One region of the Paenibacillus sp. FSL H8-0315 genome, then DNA from elsewhere that is predicted to be linked to it. Evidence: riboswitches for the same ligand, from Rfam matches in the RefSeq annotation. Region 1 holds a riboswitch; each other region holds the start of a gene.
The links. A riboswitch is a leader RNA that binds a small molecule or an ion and turns the genes downstream of it on or off. The one in region 1 is predicted to bind cobalamin.
Positions count from the first base shown of each region.

Region 2: linked by a shared signal. The riboswitch ahead of MHB56_RS16855 (anaerobic ribonucleoside triphosphate reductase) and the one ahead of MHB56_RS18310 (S-layer homology domain-containing protein) in region 1 are both predicted to bind cobalamin.
Region 3: linked by a shared signal. The riboswitch ahead of MHB56_RS18980 (DUF4430 domain-containing protein) and the one ahead of MHB56_RS18310 (S-layer homology domain-containing protein) in region 1 are both predicted to bind cobalamin.

Region 1 is NZ_JBBOTA010000001.1:4,202,665-4,207,645, reverse strand. It holds gene MHB56_RS18310 (S-layer homology domain-containing protein) at 1-1,123, opposite strand, end outside; cobalamin riboswitch at 1,287-1,487, opposite strand; gene MHB56_RS18305 (cellulase family glycosylhydrolase) at 1,829-3,550, shown strand; gene MHB56_RS18300 (transposase) at 3,620-3,913, opposite strand; gene MHB56_RS18295 (hypothetical protein) at 3,935-4,516, opposite strand; gene arcC (carbamate kinase) at 4,709-4,981, opposite strand, start outside.
Region 2 is NZ_JBBOTA010000001.1:3,873,093-3,878,073, reverse strand. It holds gene MHB56_RS16880 (hypothetical protein) at 1-146, shown strand, start outside; gene MHB56_RS16875 (undecaprenyl-diphosphate phosphatase) at 422-1,225, opposite strand; gene MHB56_RS16870 (hypothetical protein) at 2,042-2,209, opposite strand; tRNA gene MHB56_RS16865 (tRNA-Thr) at 2,444-2,515, opposite strand; gene MHB56_RS16860 (MTH1187 family thiamine-binding protein) at 2,609-2,917, opposite strand; cobalamin riboswitch at 3,296-3,530, shown strand; gene MHB56_RS16855 (anaerobic ribonucleoside triphosphate reductase) at 3,773-4,981, shown strand, end outside.
Region 3 is NZ_JBBOTA010000001.1:4,373,527-4,378,507, forward strand. It holds gene MHB56_RS18975 (GAP1-N2 domain-containing protein) at 1-1,972, shown strand, start outside; cobalamin riboswitch at 2,096-2,298, shown strand; gene MHB56_RS18980 (DUF4430 domain-containing protein) at 2,469-4,981, shown strand, end outside.

The sequences.
Region 1 (4,981 bases):
CCAAAGAAAGGATTGACCATTCTCCGCTACCTGTTCCAAACGTGGGATTCTTTACAGTATTTAAAATATAAGCAAGGTTTTTATCTAACTGTTGTTTGACGGCAACTGTAGTTTCCAGTTTGTAAGTAACCTGATAAGTTACATTTGTTTTGTTTCCAGCTCCGTCAAGAGCCGTTACAGTAATTGCATTACTGCCTGAATTCAGAGTAGCTTTGTACTCCCCATTTGCAGGTGATAAAGTAACTCCATTCAGCTTCACTTCTGGAGTAATGTCACTATATACATTGTCTGTGACAGCTACTTTGAAGCTTATTTCTTTATTGGATACTTCCTGTTTATCTTGTATGCCACTTACTGTAATAACAGGGGGTTCTATGTCTAATGCATTATTAAGACCGACAAGCGCATGATCTACACTTATTTGAGAGCTTGCCATGTTTTCGAGCACGGAATAGGCTTCATAAACTGCCGATTGCACTACTGGTCTGTCCAAAATAGTTTCTTTATTAGGGGCACTGTTAATCTCGGCGATTTCCGCAGTTAAAGCATCCTTATTGGCAAGTTGAACTGGGATTTCCCCCCAGCCGCCAAGATCAGAACCATAGCCATAAGTGGTGAACTGAGTTCGAATGATGTCACCGTCTTGAGGCTTATAATCGGTCATCCCAAACGGAGGAAACACATTATTTACTGCATACATCCAACCCGACATGGAGGTGTAGTCAAACTGACTTAACCAATCTGGGTCTGCTTTAGTGCCGACTGTATTCCCATCGGCTGAAATCATATCTAAAATATATTGTGGAATATTGACTTCACTTCTGCCACTATCTTTAACTTCTGATAAATAAAAACCACTATCTATATTTCCTAAATATCTATAATTGCCATCACCTAGCGCACGTGTTATTAAAGATGCGCCATTATCGCCTTCATAAATCGGAACTTTAATAGGTTCCTTAATATACCCTTGGCCTAAGGTGAATTTCTCTACGGATACAGATACATACCCTTTAAGGGTAGAGCTTGCTCCATCTGCTTGAGCCGGGATTACACTTGTAGAGAATGTCGTAATAAATACAGCTACAATAAGTAACCACGCTAAAAACTTATTTTTCTTCATTTTTCCATAACCCTTCCCTTCATACCTATGATAAAAAACAGAATAAACTTTCTCATAACCACAAAAAAACCACTCAACATAAACGTCAAGAGGTTAAGATAGTGAACCACGATAATAGCTGGCAAACACTATTCAAGCACCTCTCTATCGATCGTAGAGTTTGATGGTGTAACAGAAAAAGGCAGATATTCTGGCTCAAGTATCATCACCCTTGCTGCCTTCCCAGTTTCCCAGTGGCATTTTGCAAGGACTCCTCTTTCACAGCGGCGGGACCGCGCGGGATTCACACCCGCTTTCCATTTAACCAATCTATGATTGTACTTCCGCAACATTCATAGTTGGCACCTATTTCTAATTTTAAATTTTCATGCTTCATCATAACTAATATATATGCTTTTGTCATGTTATATTTCTTTTTTGTATAACGGGCAGCTAGAGATAATCCTATTGAATAACCAATTTCTACGAGTAGGGTTATTCAAATAATTTCTTTATCCAACTGTGGGGCAAATTAATTTAAATCACTAATTCTTATATGAATTTACCACAAATTAGTAAGGTACTCGCTAAGTGTATTCTATGTTAGGGTATATTCAGAAAGCGTTTACAAAATAAAACTGGAGGTGTTTGCGTTCATTTAACCACCAAGTACAGCGTCAAAGCCAGGTCCAAGCATCCTAAATTTATCTCACAAAGGAGAATTCAATGACTACGCGAATCCAGAAATCCTTCTTATCATTGACACTTGTCACCGCTCTTCTGCTCTCTCTGTTCTCATCCATGGCCGCAGCTGCAACTAAGGACGAGCAACAAGCTAAGGCAGCGCCAAAGAGTAAGATCCAATCCTATGTAGACGAAATGCAGCCCGGATGGAACCTTGGCAATACTTTAGATGCTACAGGTGAGGATGAAACCTCCTGGGGCAATCCACGTGTGACCCAAGATCTTATTAAAAAGATCGCCGCTCAAGGCTATAAAAGCATTCGGATTCCTGTGACCTGGGATACTCACATGGGTGCGGCACCAGACTATACCCTAGAAAAGGCCTACCTCGACCGTGTGGAAGAAGTTGTCGGCTGGGCACTGGACGCCAAGCTTTATGTCATGATTAATGTCCACCATGATTCCTGGCTATGGGTAAGCCATATGGAAGAAAAACACGATGAAACGCTGGCACGTTATAATGCAGCTTGGACTCAAATTGCCGATCGCTTCAAGGACAAATCCGATAAGCTGATGTTCGAGAGCATAAATGAACCTCGGTTCACCGATGGTGGAAGCACAGACGAAGCAAAAATGGAGCAAATGCTTACTGAACTTAATAACTCTTTCTATCAAATCGTGCGGAAATCCGGTGGGAAAAACGACCTCCGCCCACTTGTATTACCTTCATTAGAGTCTTCACCTACGCAAACAAGAATGGATCATCTCTATAAGACGATTACGGCTCTGAACGATCCAAATATTATTGCGACCGTTCACTTCTATGGCTTCTGGCCGTTTAGTGTGAACATTGCCGGCTACACCACATTTGAAAAAGATACAAAAAATGATATCACTCAAACTTTTGATAACGTTTACAATACATTTGTACCTAAAGGCATCCCTGTCATCGTCGGCGAATTTGGTTTATTAGGTTTCGATAAAGACACGGGTGTGATTGAACAGGGCGAGAAGCTTAAATTCTTCGAGTATCTGACTTATTATTTGAAAGAAAAGAAAATGACTTCCATGCTCTGGGATAACGGGCAGCATTTCAACCGTAAAACTTATAAGTGGTCTGACCCTGAACTCCACAATGTATTAATGTCTGGTCTGAAGGAGCGTTCCTCCAGCACCGAAAGCGATTTGGTCTACCTAAAAAAAGGTGCACAAATCAAAGATACCAAGGTTAAGCTGAACCTGAACGGAAATAAGCTAACCACCATTAGTGCCAACGGAAAGTATCTGACCAAAGGTAAAGATTACACCTTAAATGGTGAGGAGCTCATCCTCAAAGCCAGCCAACTTAAAAAGCTCACAGCTTCCCAAAAATACGGTGAAAATGCCGTGCTGACTCTGAAATTCAACAAGGGTGTTGCGTGGAGACTTAAGGTGATTGTGTATGACACAGCTAAATTAAGCGATGCAAAAGGCACGACTGAATCCTTTGCCATTCCGACCACCTTTAATGGTAACCAGCTTGCCACAATGGAAGCTGTATATACCGCTGGTGGCAATGCAGGTCCGCAGGACTGGACTCCATTTAAGGAATTCGGCAATACCTTCTCACCTTCTTATAACACTAAAGAAATCAAGCTGCTTCCCGCGTTCTTTAAAGATGTTAAAGACGGCGAGGTAATCCTGAAGTTCCACTTCTGGAATGGTGATATCATCACCTACAAGATCACGAAGAGCGGAACAAACGTTGTAGGAAAGTCCTCTTAACCCCCCGTCCTGTTAACAACACAAATAGGGGTGTCCTTCGCAGGAACATCCCTATTTGTATTGCACCGATCACATATAAACCTCGTCATACGAAATTATCATCAACCGATAAATTAAATAAACGCCAAGATAGGCTCCGGTAATAAGAAACATTGGATTTAAAAATATCGCATGGATCGAGGTCATAAATACAGCATGATCTCTTAATATTTCGTAAATTGCCAAGGCAGAAATATTTCCAAAGATAATCGTACTTAAGATCGAAACAACATTAAAAACCATACGCCACTTTATCGATTTCCCCTGTAACATCAGCATAACAATGGGAACAAGAATACTACCAAGTACGATTAGAAATTTCATCCAGCTCACCTCGGTAATTTTTTAATCGTCCAGTTCCACACTTTCGATTTGTCCGTCTGCATTTACCGTCCACTCGATTTCAACGCCATTGTTCAATCCGAGCTTGTCTTCATCTTCAATGACTATATGATCAGGAATCGTTAAGGTTTGCTCTTTACCGCCCTCCACTTGAACAGTAACCTGTTTACCCTTAACCGCAGTGATCCTTCCGTCATATTCAATCTGCTGCAAAACAATCTTTTGATTCGGATCTGTGATGGTGACCCGCTTGCCTCCGTCAGTTAGCAGCTCAACCTTTTTATGATAGTTATCTTTTAACGAAACCTCCTTGATAACTCTCTGAATGCTAACCCCCTCTGGAAGTTTCCCAGTATTTGAGCCGGGTGACGCAGATGTTAGGGGTTGTTCTGTTGCGTTATTCGTAGGTACAGGTGTAGTTGCTTCTGCAGAAGGTGCTGCGGTTTCTACTTGAGCTGTTGGAGTAGGCACTTGAGTCTCATCCGCTGCTTTAGTGCAACCACTTAGCAATACCGTACATGCACAAATACAACAAAGAATTGTAGCCCTGGTAAAACGTTGTGTTGTTCCTTTATTCGATATCATCTTTTACCCCCGCATTTTAATGTATTTTTTTCTCTATAGTGGACATAGTTTTACCTCTTATCTTCCTTTTATTCACCAGAATATGGCCATCTGAAAGCAACAGTTAGATAACAATTCATGAATATGTCAAAAAACCGCCCTGATTTAGATCAGTGGCGGTCTCCATGAAATGATGAGATAAATTAGATCCTATTAATTTACAATATGTGTGCCAGCCTGTTGGCTCATCGCAGCTTTCATATTTTCCGGATTGGTAATGATAACTCTGCGTCCCTCTTTTTTCAAAAAGCCAAGACTTGCTTCAATTTTAGGCTGCATACTGCCAGCAGGAAAATGACCCTGCTCCGCATATACCAACATTTCTGCCGCTGTAACTTCTTCAAGAGCCTTCTGCTCAGGCGTACCGAAATTCACACATACCTGAGGAACTCCTGTTGTAATGATAAGAGATTCTGCATCGATCTG
Region 2 (4,981 bases), 330 kb from region 1:
CATTCAGCTTAATCACAGGAATTATAGGAGGGCTTATTGCAGCATTTGCAATTTCAGGCTACTTGCAGTCTGTCAGACGTGATTACCCAAATGAGAGCTATGAGAACAAACATGTTAAGTATCAGTCGAACTATAATACTTGGTAAGCAAAATCCCCACCTTAAACTGGTGGGGATTTTCATATTCCCAAACACTTGTATAATCACTTTGTGATATTAATGGTAGAAGAAACAAACGAGGGATAATGGCTAGCTGTAGAAGTGCTTACACCGAAAATTCATTCCTTAGTTCATAGACTACTTGAGCTTTGTCTTGTTTGGTGATTTCCCCTTGTTTTAACCTCTAGTTAAATCTGTGCAGGATATGATGTATAGCCTTTTTAAAAGCTTCTTTCCCATGATGTTCATATTGACTAATCCAATTACTGTATGACAATTAAATAGAAGAGAGCTGCTAAAACAAACCGGTATAGAGCAAACCACTCCAATCGAAGTCTCTTAATCAGTTTGATGAACGTCACTACTGCAATCATTGCCACAAGAAAGGATGTCGCAAAGCCAATTAACATTAGAAGCAAATCGTCAGAACTCAGCAAATCACGACTATCATACAAATCCAACAAGCTTGCACCAAACATAACAGGCACAGAAATAAGGAATGTAAAATCTGCAGCGGCTTTTTGGCTAGTGCCAAGCAACAGGCCACCTGAAATCGTCGAACCTGATCTCGAAAATCCCGGCCATAACGCCAAGCATTGAAACAGACCAATTCCGAAAGCCTGTTTATAATTAATCCCATCGATAGTATCAGCGGTTTCAGTCCGCCTATTCCGCGCTGCAATGATCATCAACACGCCACCAACAACTAGACCTATCAAAACAGGGGTTGGGCCAAATAATTGGCTTTTTATTGTGTCCTTGAAGAGAAGATATAGGGTTAATGCTGGTAACATAGCCAAAATCATATGAATGACATTTAATCCTTTGCTTTTGGAAAAATCCATTCTAATCATATTAACCCCAATCTCCAAATACCTTTTCCAATAAAGAATTAAAACTGCCATCACTGCACCCAACTGAATAACAATTTTAAAAGTTATTGCAGCATCTCCCTCAAAGCTAAGCAAATCGCCTGCTAGAATAAGATGTCCAGTAGATGATACTGGTAAAAATTCAGTTAAGCCCTCTATTATGCCAAGTATTATTGCTTTAATTACATCAGTCATCAGTGCATTGTCCCCTTTCGGAAATAAAATCATTTAATTTCCAGTATAAGGGAGACAAGTAAACTTCCCCATCGATTAACCTAACAATATTCAATTCAGAATGACATAATTGTCACATTGCTCATTATTCCAGTCTTAAGTAACTCCTTTATTAAACTATCCTTTCCCGTTAGCATAACAACAGTATCAAACATTAAATTCAACCTGTATCAATAAAAAATCCGTTAACCTTCTGAACTTGCTGCCCGTTATTTGGATAATCAATTTCAGAGCATGCAGCAGATATGAACACCGAAACGTAACTTCCATTTGATCATTCTGCAGCCGCGTGCGTGGAGCCTCAATGACCATCATGATTCCAAAGCGCTGAGAAACCACACAGAACCGCCACCCCGACCAAGAATTGGGGGTCCTTTTTTTGGCAAAACACAAAATATTAAGTATAATGTTATTGTCGAAACGCTAAGGCGTCTGTACAGGATGGCTACCTGGCACTGATGATGGCAGGCCAAGCGCTTTATAAAGTTTTCTTTATGTGTATTTATACTTTAGGAGCGTGGTTATCTATGAAAATTAATATTACCGCACATTTTAACATTGATATTACTTTATCTCTTCATCTGTTAGCCGTAGCCAGTCTTGCTTATGAACTCAGTTCACTGACGAGCTCGTGAAATTCGAGCGAAAAGTATCTGTACTAAGACACCTTGTGGTGTCTTTTTTATTTTTATAGTAATTACCATCTAACCGATCTGCCCCCGCAAGAGAAAAGCAGCTTATGCTGCACCTCCGCCACATCCTTCATTCTGATTGCTGTCAGCTTGCGACACGCCTTCCATCTGCTCGACAGTGACCACTAGTCATACCGTTTTCATTACCGATTTCGCGCCATGTCTTATCTTCCTTGATACGTTTCTCCAGAAGAACAGGGAACAGCAGGGGCTGTCCATCATATTCGACTTCAGGAAAGATTAGGCCATTCATCAATAAATATCACTCTGGATACTTATTCACATGTTCTCCCCAATCTGCAGGAAGCGGTGCCCCGATGTATCGGAGATTCTATTCTAGGAACCCGAAAAGAAGTGGAGAAAATTGACGAGACACCCACTTTACTCGGATAAAGGGTAGAAGAATGGAAGAAGTCAGGGGGATTTAACGAAAAATGGCACGGTCCCGGAATCCCGGAAAACCGCGCCATTGCGCCATTCTTAGATATGCTGGTGAAGGGAATTGAACCCCCGGCCTACGCATTACGAGTGCGTTGCTCTACCCCTGAGCTACACCAGCTTAACGCTGTTTTTCTGTCAAACAAAAAATATTATACAACTTCCAGCCAGAAACGCAAGCCTATCTCTCCCTGTTTTCCGCCCTTCTAAACTGCTAATCCACCTGTAGCTTACGCTCCACAGACTCTAACTTTCCACGGCTAGTAGAGGGTTTATCGCGGCGGTCGTCTATTTTAAGTGAGGTAGAGACACGTTCTGCACCTGCGTCAAAAGGAGACTCATGCAAAGCTTCTACCGCGGCAAAAATGCGTTGCAGAGGCCCTTCGATGATCGTCCCCATGGACGTAAGTTCATAAGTAATCCCTTCTACTGTCTTCAGCACCCGCTGCATATCCGCAACATAGCTGCTAAGACTGGTGCTGCCTGTTCCAATTGGAATAACTGTAACTTCAGCAATAGGCATGAGAATACCTCCTCGAAATTTTATAGTAGCTGTCTCCTTCCATTGTAACAATTCCACCGCTCTGTCACAAACTAAGCAAGATTATCCTCCCTTATCTCTTCTATTTCTTCTGATTACTCCAAAATATGACTTTGGGCTAAGAGTATTTTCTCATGAGCAAATTCTAGGGTCATCTGCACTATATTTATGGACTCTTTGTGGCATCTTTTCGGACAATTTATGAATCATTTCGCATCTCCCTGTGGATCAATTGTGGATTACTTATGGACAGCCTGTGGATCATTTGTGGAGTACTTTTAAAGAACCCGCTCCCCGCGCGGGTTTTCTAAAAAACTGTTTACAAACACAACATCTTGGGTTATTTTTATCTAACGACAACAAAATATAGTGGAGACAGGCGCTTTGATCCTTAACCGGATTTAGAGCTTAATAGGGAAGCGCGGTGAGAATCCGCTGCGGTCCCGCCACTGTAACCGGATGGCCTTCTTAAGCTTCTGGGAAGCTTGAGAATCCACATCTCCCGGCAAATGCCACTGAGGGTTAGGAACACCCTTGGGAAGGCGCCGAGAGATCCCACGGAAGCCAGGAGACCTACCTGTTTCGACGACACCAACTATTGATGCCTGCGAGGAACAGGGATGGTGTCCGCATGCGGTCATCTACGTAGAGACCTCTGCAAATATCCGTGTGGATATTTACATAACGCATCGGGCATTTTCTGCCATCCTCGGGTAGGGGATGCTTTTTTTATGTAATCTGAACAAATATACGACTGCTTATAGCAGTCCAACTTCTTATGGATATATGGATTTGATGATAGATGTTTTTCTTTTATACTGAGAGGAGAGCTGTACAATGACGTTGTTGGAGAGACAATTTAATGGAGTAGAAAATGCACGGGAAGTTCTTTTAGAAGAGCTCATTGATTTAGGCCGGGATATTATCGACAGTCGGGATATGGACCTATTGCGCGAGAATGCCAATTTGAATGGAGAGAGTTTCTCCGGTAAAATGAGCAAGTTCGGCAGTGAATATTCAAAATGGTACGCCCGCAATTTTACGATGCCGCCACAGCTAGTGCAGGCTATTGATGACAATGTCGTCTATGTGCATGATCTGGATCAATACGCGATTGGAACGACGAACTGTATTTTTATCCCGTTTGATAAACTTCTCCGTGAAGGTTTCAATACCGGCAACGGCAGCGTTCGTCCTCCGAACTCAATAATGACAGCTATGTCTCTGGTAGCGATTATTTTCCAATCCCAGCAAAATGCTCAATATGGTGGTGTATCCGCCAATAAACTCGATTACGATCTGGCACCTTATGTAACCAAATCCTTCGCCAAGCTGTTCCGCAAGGGTCTGGATTATTTTGAAGAAGGACAAGCTGACGAATCTTTGGGCGAGATTACGATGAGCCGGACCGATCTGGCGGAGTCATATCCAAGAGCGTTCCGTTTTGCACTAAAGGAAACCGAAATCGAAACTCTGCAAGCGGCTGAAAGTATGGTACATAATCTGAATACCATGTCCAGCCGATCCGGTGGACAAATACCGTTTACCAGCATCAACTACGGTACTTGTACTTCACCAGAAGGTCAGCTTGTGATCAGTTCTCTGCTAACCGCAACTATGAACGGACTTGGCAGCGGAGAAACACCAGTGTTCCCGATTCAAATCTTCAAATGCAAGCAAGGAATCAATCAACAGCAAGGCGATCCTAACTATGAACTGTTCCTAAAAGCAGCTGAATGTTCTGCGCGCAGACTATATCCAAACTTCGCTAATCTGGACGCTCCGCTCAACTTGCAGTATTATGATTCAAGTGATCCTGATACGGAGTTCGCTACAATGGGCTGCCGAACCCGAGTGCTCGGTGACCGTTTTGGGCGTAATCATTGCTCTGGGAAGGGCAACCTTTCCTTTAATACACTAAATCTGGTTCGGCTAGGTCTGGCACACGGCACAGTAACAGGCAGACGTACCGTCGCAGACGAAGCTGGCTTCTATGAAGATCTAAATCATTATATGGATATTGCGCTGGAAGGACTTCTCCATCGC
Region 3 (4,981 bases), 170 kb from region 1:
TGCGGTGCTAAGTGGTTTGCTTTCTTACCTAAAACCAGACGGTGCAATTCATTCTAGAATCCGCTTGAATGATATTTTCTTAGAACGGTTTGACCGGGAATTTGATCTGATTCGGCAAAGAAATGTGCCAGATCCGGCGATTATGGAATGCTTTAAAGAGTATTTTGTACTTAAGGATCACAATTACAGGGTCAGAATCGTGGATTATTTCATCAATGGGATGCTTCATAGTGTGGAAGCGGGCCGCAAGGATATTTTGAGTGCTGCTTACGGGATCATTGAGAGTAATGATGAGTTAAGTGCAGCTTACTTCCAGCGCGTGATGTCTGAAACTTATTTCCGTAAGCAGCTACTTGAGCCTTATATGGAATCAAGACTAGCTGCGGCGTCCAGATCTGCGGATATTCTGAGCTTTGTGCTCCATTGGGGGCGGTTCCTGCCAGTGGCGTTAGAGCAGTCTTTTGCTCAAAATGCTGTGAAGGATTATTTGCTAGAAAAGCTCCAGCTGGAGCATGATCCGGTGGCTTCTGTGGCGGAAATTCATGAAATTGTAGATAAGGCAGAAAAAGATCGCCGCAAAGGAACAGGAGTTGCTCCTAAGGCACTCTCCCTAATGCAGGATCTTGCTGCTTCAGCAGATAGATTCTTACTGAACCGCTTATCGCTTTCTGATATGACGCAGGAGGAGCTTCTGGAGGTAGTTTTTTTACGGTATGGTAATGTTGTCGATTGGCAGCCGCCACTGGATAGGATTAGCAAGCAGAAAGAGAATGCGCTGCGTGCCGCTTACCGCTGGTTTGGTGAAGAGAAGCCGAGTGAGGAGATTTTTACAGGATTGTCTCCGCAGGAACTAGACGATGTGCAGCTACTGGGTCGTCGTTTGCTAAAAGAGGCGCGTGTTCTGGAACCCTTTGAACGGCTTCCGCTAGCCTTTTACTATACAACTCAGCGTGAAGGGGGTCCGCTGGATTACGATGCGCTTCTGGAGCTGTTAAAGCGTAAAGCCGGTTCCGACAAAGAAATCATCTATCGGTTTTTTGCTTGGTCGCAAGGCAATCCTTTATTTACGGTTTCGAATAAAAAGCTGCAACCGGGTTACCGTAAGGCGATTCTGAAGTATTTCCTGAGCAGTGATCGTGAAGCGTTCAAGAATCGGGAATTCCGAAAGAACTATGTCGCGGCAGCTCGGCCTGCTCTGCAAAATGTGTACAATGAAGCCCGCTCCCAACTGGCTTCCCCGCTGGCGCGCTGGATCAGCCGCAGCCGATTTCGACTCTTAATCTCCGGCTCCATTACGGGTATTCTGGTGATTATTGCAATTATCGTATTCAGTATGCTGCGTCCGGATGATACGAAGACGGCTGTGCCGGGGACAAGCCCTGAGCCGACCCCTGTTCAGAGTGCAGGCAATATGCTGCCTCCAGCTTCAGTATACTTGAAGGATCAGAGCGTCGAAGGAGATAAGGGGAGCAGCATATTGGTGTTCACCTTCGCAAGTGCAGATGACTGTGTGCAGTTTCAACCGACTGAGATTAGTTTAATGTCTTCGTCTACAGAGATAGATAAAAGCTTTAAGGTCGCTGCCACGAATGGCACTTGTCCAGTGCCGTTAACGGATGGGACGGATGAGGGAAACACCGCTGACGAGTCAGATACCGCTAGCACTACTGGAGGAACAGCAGAAGGTGCAGATGCTACTAATGCTGTAGCTGATGCATCTCCGTCTCCTACGCCTTCCTCTGATACTGAGGACAGCACTGGGTTGCCTTCCGCAACAGCTGTGACTGAAGGTGAACAACCTTCCTATCAGGTTGAGGTTACATTGGAGCCTGGAGTGACAATTCTAGAGAAAAGTATGATCAAAGCCGGAAGATTTACACTGATCGTAGATCCCGACCCTAATATTCCACCAGCTTCTGATTCAAGTGCTGAACCCTCCCCGACTGCAAGTCCGGAAGGAACAGCAGAATAACAAGCTTTCTGAACAGCAATACCTACCGGGAGGTATTGCTGTTCATTTTTTTTGCTGCCCATACTTAGCTTTTCTATAGACATGCTATGTATTAATAGATATGATTATGGATGTCAAAATAAGATACTACATACTGGAAAAGGTGCAGACTCTATCAATCTAGTCGTCTGCTTAAAAGGGAAGTCCGGTGCAAGAGTCCGGCGCGGTCCCGCCACTGTATGTGCGGAGCGTTTCTTCTATAAACCACTGCCCCGAAGGTAGGGTGGGAAGGTGAAGAACAGCGATGAAGCATTAGCCAGGAGACCTGCCTTTTTCGTGAGCGTTTCTATTCTTCGTGGGGTAAGAATGTGGAACATATACAGATGGACTGTTGGCAGGAAGCAAGCGCCGCAGCCTCGATTTGTAATCTTCCCTGACCGCCCTCCAATGGGGCGGTCTTTATGTTATGCGTCTTATTCCCGGCAGTACCCATTCTTATACAGAAAGAGGTTAAACAATGAAGAAAATCATGTCTTCCAAGTTTGTAGCACTTGGGCTGGCCTTATTCATGGTCATTTCAATTCTAGGAACATCTCTTGCTCCAGCAGGACAAATATTTGCAGAAGCGAGCGCTGGCGCCGGTCTGGAGGCAACTGCTGCGGAGCGGATTAATGTTGCGGATGCGACTTATGCGGCTGCAGAATATCTCTTGAAAGGTGGCGTGCAATCGGATTGGCAAGCCATTGGATTAGCGCAAGCAGGGTACAAGCTGCCGGCTAGTTACCTTTCAGAGCTTGAGAAAAAAGTAAAGGATGCAGCTGGCGATTTCACCAATGTAACCGATTATGCTCGAATCGTGCTCGCAGTGAGAGCGATTGGTGCAGATCCTACTAGCTTTGCTGGTAACGGAACGACTCCTGGCTATAATCTGATTGAGAAAATTTATAATAATAGCAAGCTCAGTGAACAGACGCTTAATAATCCGGTATATGCTTTACTTGCGCTGGATTCTGGTAAATATAATATCCCAAGTGACGCGAAATGGACGGCGGATAAACTCCTTACGGAGATTCTCTCCAAACAGAATCCGGATGGGGGCTTTGCACTAACCTCAGGCGCAAGTGAGCCTGATATGACAGCGATAACCTTGACGGCTCTGGCGGCACATAAAAATAATCCCGAAGCCTACTTAGCAGGGCTACAAGCCGTAGCCTGGTTATCCGCAGCTCAAGATAGCCATGGGGGTTACGGTGACAGTGCTGAAAGTAGCGCACAAGCAATCCTTGGACTCACATCCTTCGGAGTTGATCCTAGTGGATTAGAATACACCAAAAACAAAGTGGATCTAATGGAGAACCTGCTTAGCTATCGTCTAGCTGATGGTAGCTTCACCCATAGCCGTGGTGGAAGCAGTAATATTCTGGCGACAGAGCAAGGGCTTCAGGCGCTGGTTGCCTATAATTTGCTGTATAAAGGAAGCAACAGTAAGCTATACGATTTTTCCAAATCCTCCATTCAGAGCTCACTCATCTACGCTCCAGTAACGATTGAGGGACCACAGGCCACGTTGGCACAAGGGTACGCCTATGCTGGCAACGCACTTGGAGCGTTAGAGAAGCTGGCGCTTCAAACGAACTTGCCGATCACGAATCCTTCGGGCAGTTATGTGACTGGCATCGGAAATATTGTTGCTGGAAGCTTTGGTGGTTATGACGGATGGATGTATGTTGTATCGCGTGACGGAAAATGGATTAATCCCGATGTAGGCATGAGTGATTTTGTACTTAAAGATTCAGATCAGGTACTGGTTTATTATGCCGGAGACGACACTAAGCTTGTGGATTCCGTTACGCTTTCCAAAGCAAATCTTAAAGAGGGCGATTCTTTTACCGTCACTGTAACTAGTAAGACGTGGAAATGGGACGCTGCTACGAATACTTCCTCTCCTGTAACTGCAAAAGCTGCGGGTGTTCAGGTCCAAATTGGAGCTCACAAGGTAACGACGAATGCTAAAGGTGAGGCCGTATTCTCAGGAAATATGCCCGCAGGTGACTATACACTGACTGTAACTGGCTACCGTGAAGGTAAAGCCCCAACGATTGCTAAATATACAAAAGCTCTAAAGGTGATTTCTAAGAATGTAACAGCTTCGCTTACCGTTGAAGGCCCGGAAGGGTTGATTAGTGAGGGGACTTTAAAAGCCTCCAATGCCCTTGAAGCGTTGCAACAACTAGGGTCTACCGATGATTTTAAAGTAGATATCACCAAATCGTCTTATGGCAACTTTGTATCAGGTATCCATGGAGTTTCGCAAGGTACTTACGACGGATGGTGGAGCTTCGTGGTATCACGCGGCGGGGAGTGGATATATCCAAGTGTGGGTATGGATGCGTTCGAACTACAGGAATCCGATCGTGTGCTTGTCTATTATGCAGGAGAAAATACACAGGTTGTAGATTCTGTGGTGCTTTCCCCATCACAGCCAAAAGCTAATGAAGCTTTTACTGTAAAGGTTTCACAGAAAAAGTGGGTGTGGAATCAGGAAAGCTTCACTTCTGATCCGGTTATCTCACCGGCTGCAGGTGTGCAGGTTTCGATTGGTGATAAGAAGGTAATCACGAATGAACAAGGTGTAGCTGTTGTTGATGGGGGTCTCCCGGCAAATAGCTATACACTGACTGTTACCGGTTATACTAAAGACAGCGTACCGAGCGTAGCGCGTTATACTCAGTCTCTGACTGTCGGATCGTCTGTTATTGCTCCAGCAAAAGCTACCGCTACCCTCTCAGTGATTGGAGATAGCCGGAAAGGAACCATCCTAGCCAGTACAACAGTAGCTCTAAAAGAGGGCGAAACGGCTTATAGCTTACTAGTCAGTCAATTAGGGACTAAGGTAGTATCATCCGGCAACGCTGGAAGCATCTACGTGAAATCTATTGAAGGGTTGGCTGAATTTGATGGAGGCCCAAGCAGCGGATGGAAGTATAAAACGAACCGGGATGCGGATCCAAGCATCAGTGCAGACAGTTA